Regions from separate parts of the Butyrivibrio proteoclasticus B316 genome, predicted to be linked through region 1. Evidence: predicted binding sites of a transcription regulator. Region 1 holds the regulator's gene; each other region holds the start of a gene.
The links. The regulator Rex, encoded in region 1, represses fermentation and respiration genes when NADH is low (regulators of the CRP and FNR family bind a similar motif). The targets are predictions, from matches to a motif close to ATTGTTAANTANTTAACAAT.
Positions count from the first base shown of each region.

Region 2: the regulator Rex is predicted to act here: its motif matches at 1,071-1,090, upstream of gap (type I glyceraldehyde-3-phosphate dehydrogenase).
Region 3: the regulator Rex is predicted to act here: its motif matches at 1,049-1,068, upstream of pflB (formate C-acetyltransferase).

Region 1 covers NC_014387.1:1,496,907-1,499,187, forward strand. Annotated here, with positions in the region: gene BPR_RS06130 (methyl-accepting chemotaxis protein) at 1-737, shown strand, start outside; gene BPR_RS06135 (redox-sensing transcriptional repressor Rex) at 922-1,557, shown strand; gene BPR_RS06140 (hypothetical protein) at 1,581-2,237, shown strand.
Region 2 covers NC_014387.1:2,504,108-2,506,388, reverse strand. Annotated here, with positions in the region: gene BPR_RS10400 (GGDEF domain-containing protein) at 1-39, opposite strand, end outside; gene BPR_RS10395 (histidinol-phosphatase HisJ family protein) at 160-984, opposite strand; gene gap (type I glyceraldehyde-3-phosphate dehydrogenase) at 1,145-2,170, shown strand; gene BPR_RS10385 (phosphoglycerate kinase) at 2,264-2,281, shown strand, end outside.
Region 3 covers NC_014387.1:132,165-134,445, forward strand. Annotated here, with positions in the region: gene pflA (pyruvate formate-lyase-activating protein) at 1-709, shown strand, start outside; gene pflB (formate C-acetyltransferase) at 1,118-2,281, shown strand, end outside.

The sequences.
Region 1 (2,281 bases):
ATATTGATGAAGTGGCAGATAATGTCAAGCAGCTCAATTCTTTTGCAGGAGAAATGAAAACTTCCTGTGAAGCAGCTATGGAAGCTCTTGATAAACTGATAGAGCAAAGTAAAGATGTTCAGGCGTCTGTTCGTGATATTGGAGATACCATTAATTCGACGAATGAATCAGCCAAAGAGATTTCTAAATTTTCACAGGCTATTACTGAAATTGCGTCACAGACAAATCTTTTATCACTTAATGCCAGCATAGAGGCTGCAAGAGCCGGAGATGCCGGAAAGGGATTTGCGGTTGTTGCAACAGAAATAGGACAGCTTGCTGTTCAGAGTAGTAACAGCGCAGAAGAAATCAAGAAAATTGTAGAACAACTCCTGGCGGATTCTGAAGCATCAGTTGAAGTAATGCAGAGGCTTAATTCCAGCTTTGATCAACAGTCCCAGCAGCTTGACGATACTCAGACCAATATGCGCAGCATGGCTGATAATGTTGATAATGTATCAAGCAGTACAGACAGCATTGCCGGTTATGTTGAAAACCTTAACACTGCCAAGGATAAACTTGTAGAGATTATTTCTGATCTTTCTGCTATTTCAGAAGAAAATGCAGCTTCAACGGAAGAGACAAATGCTTCAATGCAGGAACTTAATGCAACATTCTCACTGATCACAGAATCTGCTAATAAGCTTCAAAAACTTGCAGAGGATATGACAGAAACAATTAGTTTCTTTAAGCCTTAAGTTTTACTGCTTCAAAAGCGTTTCAAACAGCCCTTGGATAGCCTAAAAATGGCATGTCCATGGGCTGTAATTCAATTGACATTTATTTAACGGATGGATATAATTATAATTGAGAATTTATTAACAATTAGAAATGAAAAAAATTATTATAAAGCGTTAATGATGCGCAAGATTGGAGCTTTTGATGGCAGATAAAGAGATTTCTCAGGCAGTAATAGGGAGACTTCCTCGCTATTTTAGATATTTGGGGGACCTTAAGGAAAAGGGTGTTGAGAGAATTTCTTCTCAGGAACTCTCAGATATTATGAAGGTGACAGCTTCTCAGATCAGACAGGATTTTAATAATTTTGGCGGATTTGGTCAGCAGGGATACGGATATAATGTCAATTACCTGTATGATGAAATCAGTAAGATACTTGGAATTGACAAGCAGCACAGCCTTGTAATTATCGGTGCAGGACATCTTGGCAAGGCTATTGCCGGATATACTAATTTTACCAGAAGAGGATTTGTATTTAAGGGAGCTTTTGACTGCAATCCTGAACTTTATGGAACCAAGATCAGAGATGTTGAAGTGCGCCCTGTAGATGAGATGGAAGATTTTGTCAGGAAGAATCAGATTGAGATAGCAGTTCTTACTATTCCCAAGGATCAGGCTGTTCCGATGGCACACAAACTTGCTGAGTGCGGAATCAAGGCTATATGGAACTTTGCGCATGTAGACCTGGAAGTTCCTAACAATATACAGGTAGAAAATGTACATTTATCTGACAGTTTGATGAAATTATCGTATAATATAAACAGGTATGAAAACACATAAACTGATGATTGTGAGATAATCTGATGGCAAGAGACGATGAAGTTTATATGTCTGCGCTACAAGGAAAGAGTATTCCTATACTGACGCTGGATAATAAATGGCATCAATTGTTTACGCAGACTGAAATGACACCTGAAATAGAGAGCCTCGCTGATGAGCTTAATTCTCTGGTTGAGAAGGACGGCAAACTCAGGAGCCAGACCAAGGATATCAAGAAGCTTAAGAAAAAGCTTCTTGGAGAAATTGTGCCGCTAAGGGATAAAGCCAATAAGCTTGGTAATGCCCCAAACATCGAGAAAGAGATTTCAGAACGCACCAGACTTATTAACGAATGTAACGATAAGCTAGACAGCCATCAGGATGAGCTCCTTGATCTATCCAAACAGATATATGATATAGACTATAAGCTGATGTTGGAAACCATGAAGGTCTGCTATGAGAGACTTCATGATAACACAGAAGATATCAAAGCTTTGGATGAATGGATCAAGAGGGCCAGAATAGAACTTAAAAAGAATGTTATCAGGCTTCAGGAATCAGAGATGGAGAATTATAATCTCTATTCTTATATGCATCAGATTTTCGGACCTGAAGTTGTAGATCTTTTTGATATGAAATATGATCCGGACAAGAGACATCCGATTAGAAGACCTTTATCCGGAGAAGAATACGTAGAATAATTTGCGGGCTGCTTTAACAGGCAGCCCTTTTATTGCAGAGCCGG
Region 2 (2,281 bases), 1.0 Mb from region 1:
TCTGGCCTTTTTGCTTCTATCATGGTAACCGGTATTCATTACGAAACCTCCGCGGTAGTGTTGGAATTAATGAATATATATATGACTATTATACTATATTTAGTTAATTAATGCCAAAATCCGAAGCGGGCATGAAAGCTCCACTCGGAATCAACATCTTTAGAATGGATGAGCAGTAGGAACTCTTTTATCAAAGGTATAGTAGGAGTCAAAACCACATGAAACCGCGATTTTTCTGGCTCTTTCAAAGCAGCCTGCGACTTCATCCGGAGTATGGGCATCTGATCCGAAAGTTATGATGCGTCCGCCAAGTTCACGGAACCTTGACAGGATATCGGCATTGGGATTAGGATCTGATCCACCTCTTGTCAGAGACTTGGTGTTTAGATCAAGTCCCTTATCATGCTCTGCCAGGTAGGAGAGAATAGCATCTATTTCCTCTTTATATTTACGGTATGAATATCCTGCACCATGAGTTGGCGTGTAGCGGACGATATAGTCAAGATGTCCCAGAACGTCAAAATCAGAGAAGGACTTTATGTTCTCAAGAGTTGAAACAAAATAGCGGCGGATAACAGATTCTTCATCTCTGCCTTCCCAAAACTCCGGATAATAAGGATCGGCATGATCAAGAAGGTGGATAGAACCTATAACAAAATCAAAATCATTATCGCTAATAACCCGGGAGTTCTGAGCGATGATCTGGCTCTGAAGGCCCAGCTCGATACCATATTTGATACTTATAGTATCCTGATATTTTTGCCTGTATGAAAAGAGCTCTTTCCTATAAGAAGGAATATCTAATGTGAAAGTCCCTTCAGGAACACTTTTTGTTATTGGAAAATCAAGATCCATATGTTCGGTAAAACATATTTCTGAAAGCCCGCATTTTATGGCACTTTCTATCATATCCTTCATGGGAGCGTCGGAATCACCTGAATTATGTGTATGCATATGATAATCTGATGGTAAGTTTTTGTTCATAAAATTCACCTCGCAAAATTAATAATATCATGTTTTTTATATATTCTTACTTGATTTATCAAGTAAAGTCTATTAGAATTAAAATTGCTGATAAAAAATTGTCAAATTAGATAATATGTAACAGCAAATCAATATAAATTCATTTTAGGAGGAACTTAAAATGGCAGTTAAAGTAGCAATCAATGGTTTTGGCCGTATCGGTCGTCTTGCATTCAGACAGATGTTCGAGCACGAGGGAACAGAGATCGTAGCAATCAACGATCTTACAGCTCCTAAGATGCTTGCTCACCTTCTTAAGTATGATTCATCACAGGGCAAGTACAAATACGCTGACAAGGTATCTTACGGCGAGGATTCCATTACAGTAAATGGTAAGGAGATCAAGATTTACAAGGAAGCTGATGCTAATAACCTTCCTTGGGGACAGCTTGGAGTAGACGTTGTTCTTGAGTGTACAGGTTTCTACACATCTAAGGACAAGGCTCAGGCTCATATCAATGCTGGTGCTAAGAAGGTTGTTATTTCTGCTCCTGCAGGAAATGATCTTCCTACAATCGTATATAACGTTAACCACGAGACACTTACAGCAGATGACAACATCATTTCAGCTGCATCTTGCACAACAAACTGTCTTGCACCTATGGCTAAGGCACTTAACGATTTCGCACCTATCCAGTCTGGTATCATGGCAACAATCCATGCTTACACAGGTGATCAGATGATCCTTGACGGACCTCAGAGAAAGGGTGACCTTAGAAGAGCACGTGCAGGCGCTGTAAACATCGTTCCTAACTCAACAGGTGCTGCAAAGGCTATCGGTCTTGTTATTCCTGAACTTAACGGCAAGCTCATCGGCGCTGCTCAGAGAGTACCTGTTCCAACAGGTTCAACAACTCTTCTTTTCGCAGTTGTTAAGTCTGACAAGGAACTTACAAAGGAAGCAATCAACGAGGCTATGAAGAAGGCTTCAGATCCTGAGACATTCGGTTACAACGAGGATGAGATCGTTTCATCTGATATCGTTGGAATGACATATGGTTCACTCTTTGATGCTACACAGACAATGGTAACAGCTATCGGTGATGGCCTCTATGAAGTTCAGGTTGTTTCATGGTATGACAACGAGAACTCATACACATCTCAGATGGTTAGAACTATCAAGTACTTCGAGAAGTTCGTTAAGTAATTAAAACTTAAAGAGATCTTTTGATGAGGTCCGGTCCATGTGGACCGGACCTCATTTTTATATCACAGTAAAAAATTCCAGGAGGAAAATAATATGGCACTTAATAAGAAG
Region 3 (2,281 bases), 1.4 Mb from region 1:
AACATTTGGTTCAGTAGACGGACCCGGAATCAGATTTATAGTCTTTTTAAAGGGATGTAACTTAAGGTGCAAGTATTGTCACAATGCAGATACCTGGAATCCACAGTCTGATGATATGAGAACACCGGAGGAACTTCTTGATTTTGCTGAGAGATATCGTGGATACTGGGGAGAAGATGGCGGAATAACTGTCAGCGGTGGAGAGCCACTTCTTCAGATTGATTTTTTGATTGAGTTTTTCAAAATGGCCAAGGAGCGTGGCATCAACACTTGCATTGATACAGCACTTCAGCCTTTTAATGAAGACAGAAACAGTGAGTTTTTTGGCAAATTTGAGGAACTCATGAAATATACAGATCTTCTTCTTGTGGATATCAAGCATATAGACAGAGAAGAGCATATAAAGCTCACTGGCCTTCCAAATGAGAACATTCAGGCCGGAATGAGATATTTATCTGAGATTGGTAAGCCAATCTGGATTCGCCACGTACTTGTGCCTGGAATAACAGATAATGATGAGTATCTGCATAAGACAAGAAAGTTTATTGAGGAATTGTCTAATGTAGAGAAAATCGAAGTTCTTCCTTATCATTCAATGGGACAGCACAAGTTTGAAGCACTTGGAATTCCATACCAGCTCGAAGGCGTAGAATCACCAACTGCTGAGCGTGTAGCTAATGCTACAGCAATTCTCAGAGGCGAGAAGTGAACTGTATAGATGACAAAAATTATCGACAGAGCAGGTAGTTTGCGGACTACTTCGCTCTGTTTTTTTTATTTCATAGGAAATTGCTCCGCATTCCTATGAAATAAAAAACGCTCCGCTATGGATGCGCATCGGCGCGAGATGAAAATGATGCTAAAGCATCCGCGCCTCGCGCGAGAATGTCGCAAGCGACATTCTTTCTTATTATCATGCAGTATTAAGGGAAAAAGATTGTTTAGAAAAAGTGTGAATAATTTGTGAAAAATAAAATTAAAATTAAAACTTGATTATAATCAAAGTCTAGTATGCCATGTGATGATAATATATCCTTCGGTATAAAGAAGTGATAAAAAATTAACAAGATTTTTTTTCAACATAAATAGTCACTTTACCGTTTGAAAGGAGAATATTATGAAAGAAGCATGGAGAGGTTTTAAAGGAACCCACTGGCTGGATGATGTAAACGTAAGAGATTTCATCCAGAACAACTACACACCATATGATGGAGATGAGAGCTTCCTTGCTGATGCTACAGATGCTACTAACAAGCTCTGGGGCAAGCTTCAGGAGCTTCAGAAGCAGGAACGTGAAAAGGGCGGCGTACTTGAGTGCGAGACAGAAGTTGTATCTAGTCTTACAGCTTATGGCCCTGGTTATATCGACGAGTCTATGAAGGATCTCGAGCAGATCGTTGGTCTTCAGACAGACAAGCCACTTAAGAGAGCATTCATGCCTTACGGCGGAATCAAGATGGCTGAGGAAGCTGCTGAGACATATGGTTACAAGGTAAATGAGAAGTTCCATAAAATCTTTACAGAGTACCACAAGACACACAACCAGGCAGTATTTGATGCCTACACACCTGAGATGAGAGCTGCAAGACACAGCCACATCGTAACAGGTCTTCCAGATACATACGGACGTGGACGTATCGTAGGCGACTACAGAAGAGTTGCTCTTTACGGTATCGATTACCTCATTGCCAAGAAGCAGGAAGATTACAACAACTGCGGCGATGGCACAATGCTTGACCACATCATTCGTCAGAGAGAAGAGATCTCAGAGCAGATCAGAGCCCTCAAGGGAATGAAGGCTATGGCTGAGGTTTACGGATTTGATATTTCACAGCCAGCTAAGAACGCTAAAGAGGCTGTTCAGTGGCTTTACTTTGGATATCTTGCAGCTATCAAGACACAGAACGGTGCTGCTATGTCAGTAGGACGTGTTTCTACATTCCTTGACATCTATATCGAGAGAGATATTAAGGAGGGAACACTTACAGAGGCTGAGGCTCAGGAGCTTATCGACCACATGACAATGAAGTTCAGAATGGTTAAGTTTGCTCGTATCCCTTCATACAACAACCTCTTCTCAGGTGACCCAGTATGGGCTACTCTTGAGGTTGGTGGACTTGGTATGGACGGACGTCACATGGTTACCAAGAATGACTTCAGATTCCTTCATACACTTGAGAACATGGGACCTTCACCAGAGCCTAACCTTACAGTACTTTATACTTCTAAGCTTCCAGCAACATTCAAGAAGTATGCTGCTAAGATCTCTGTTACAACATCT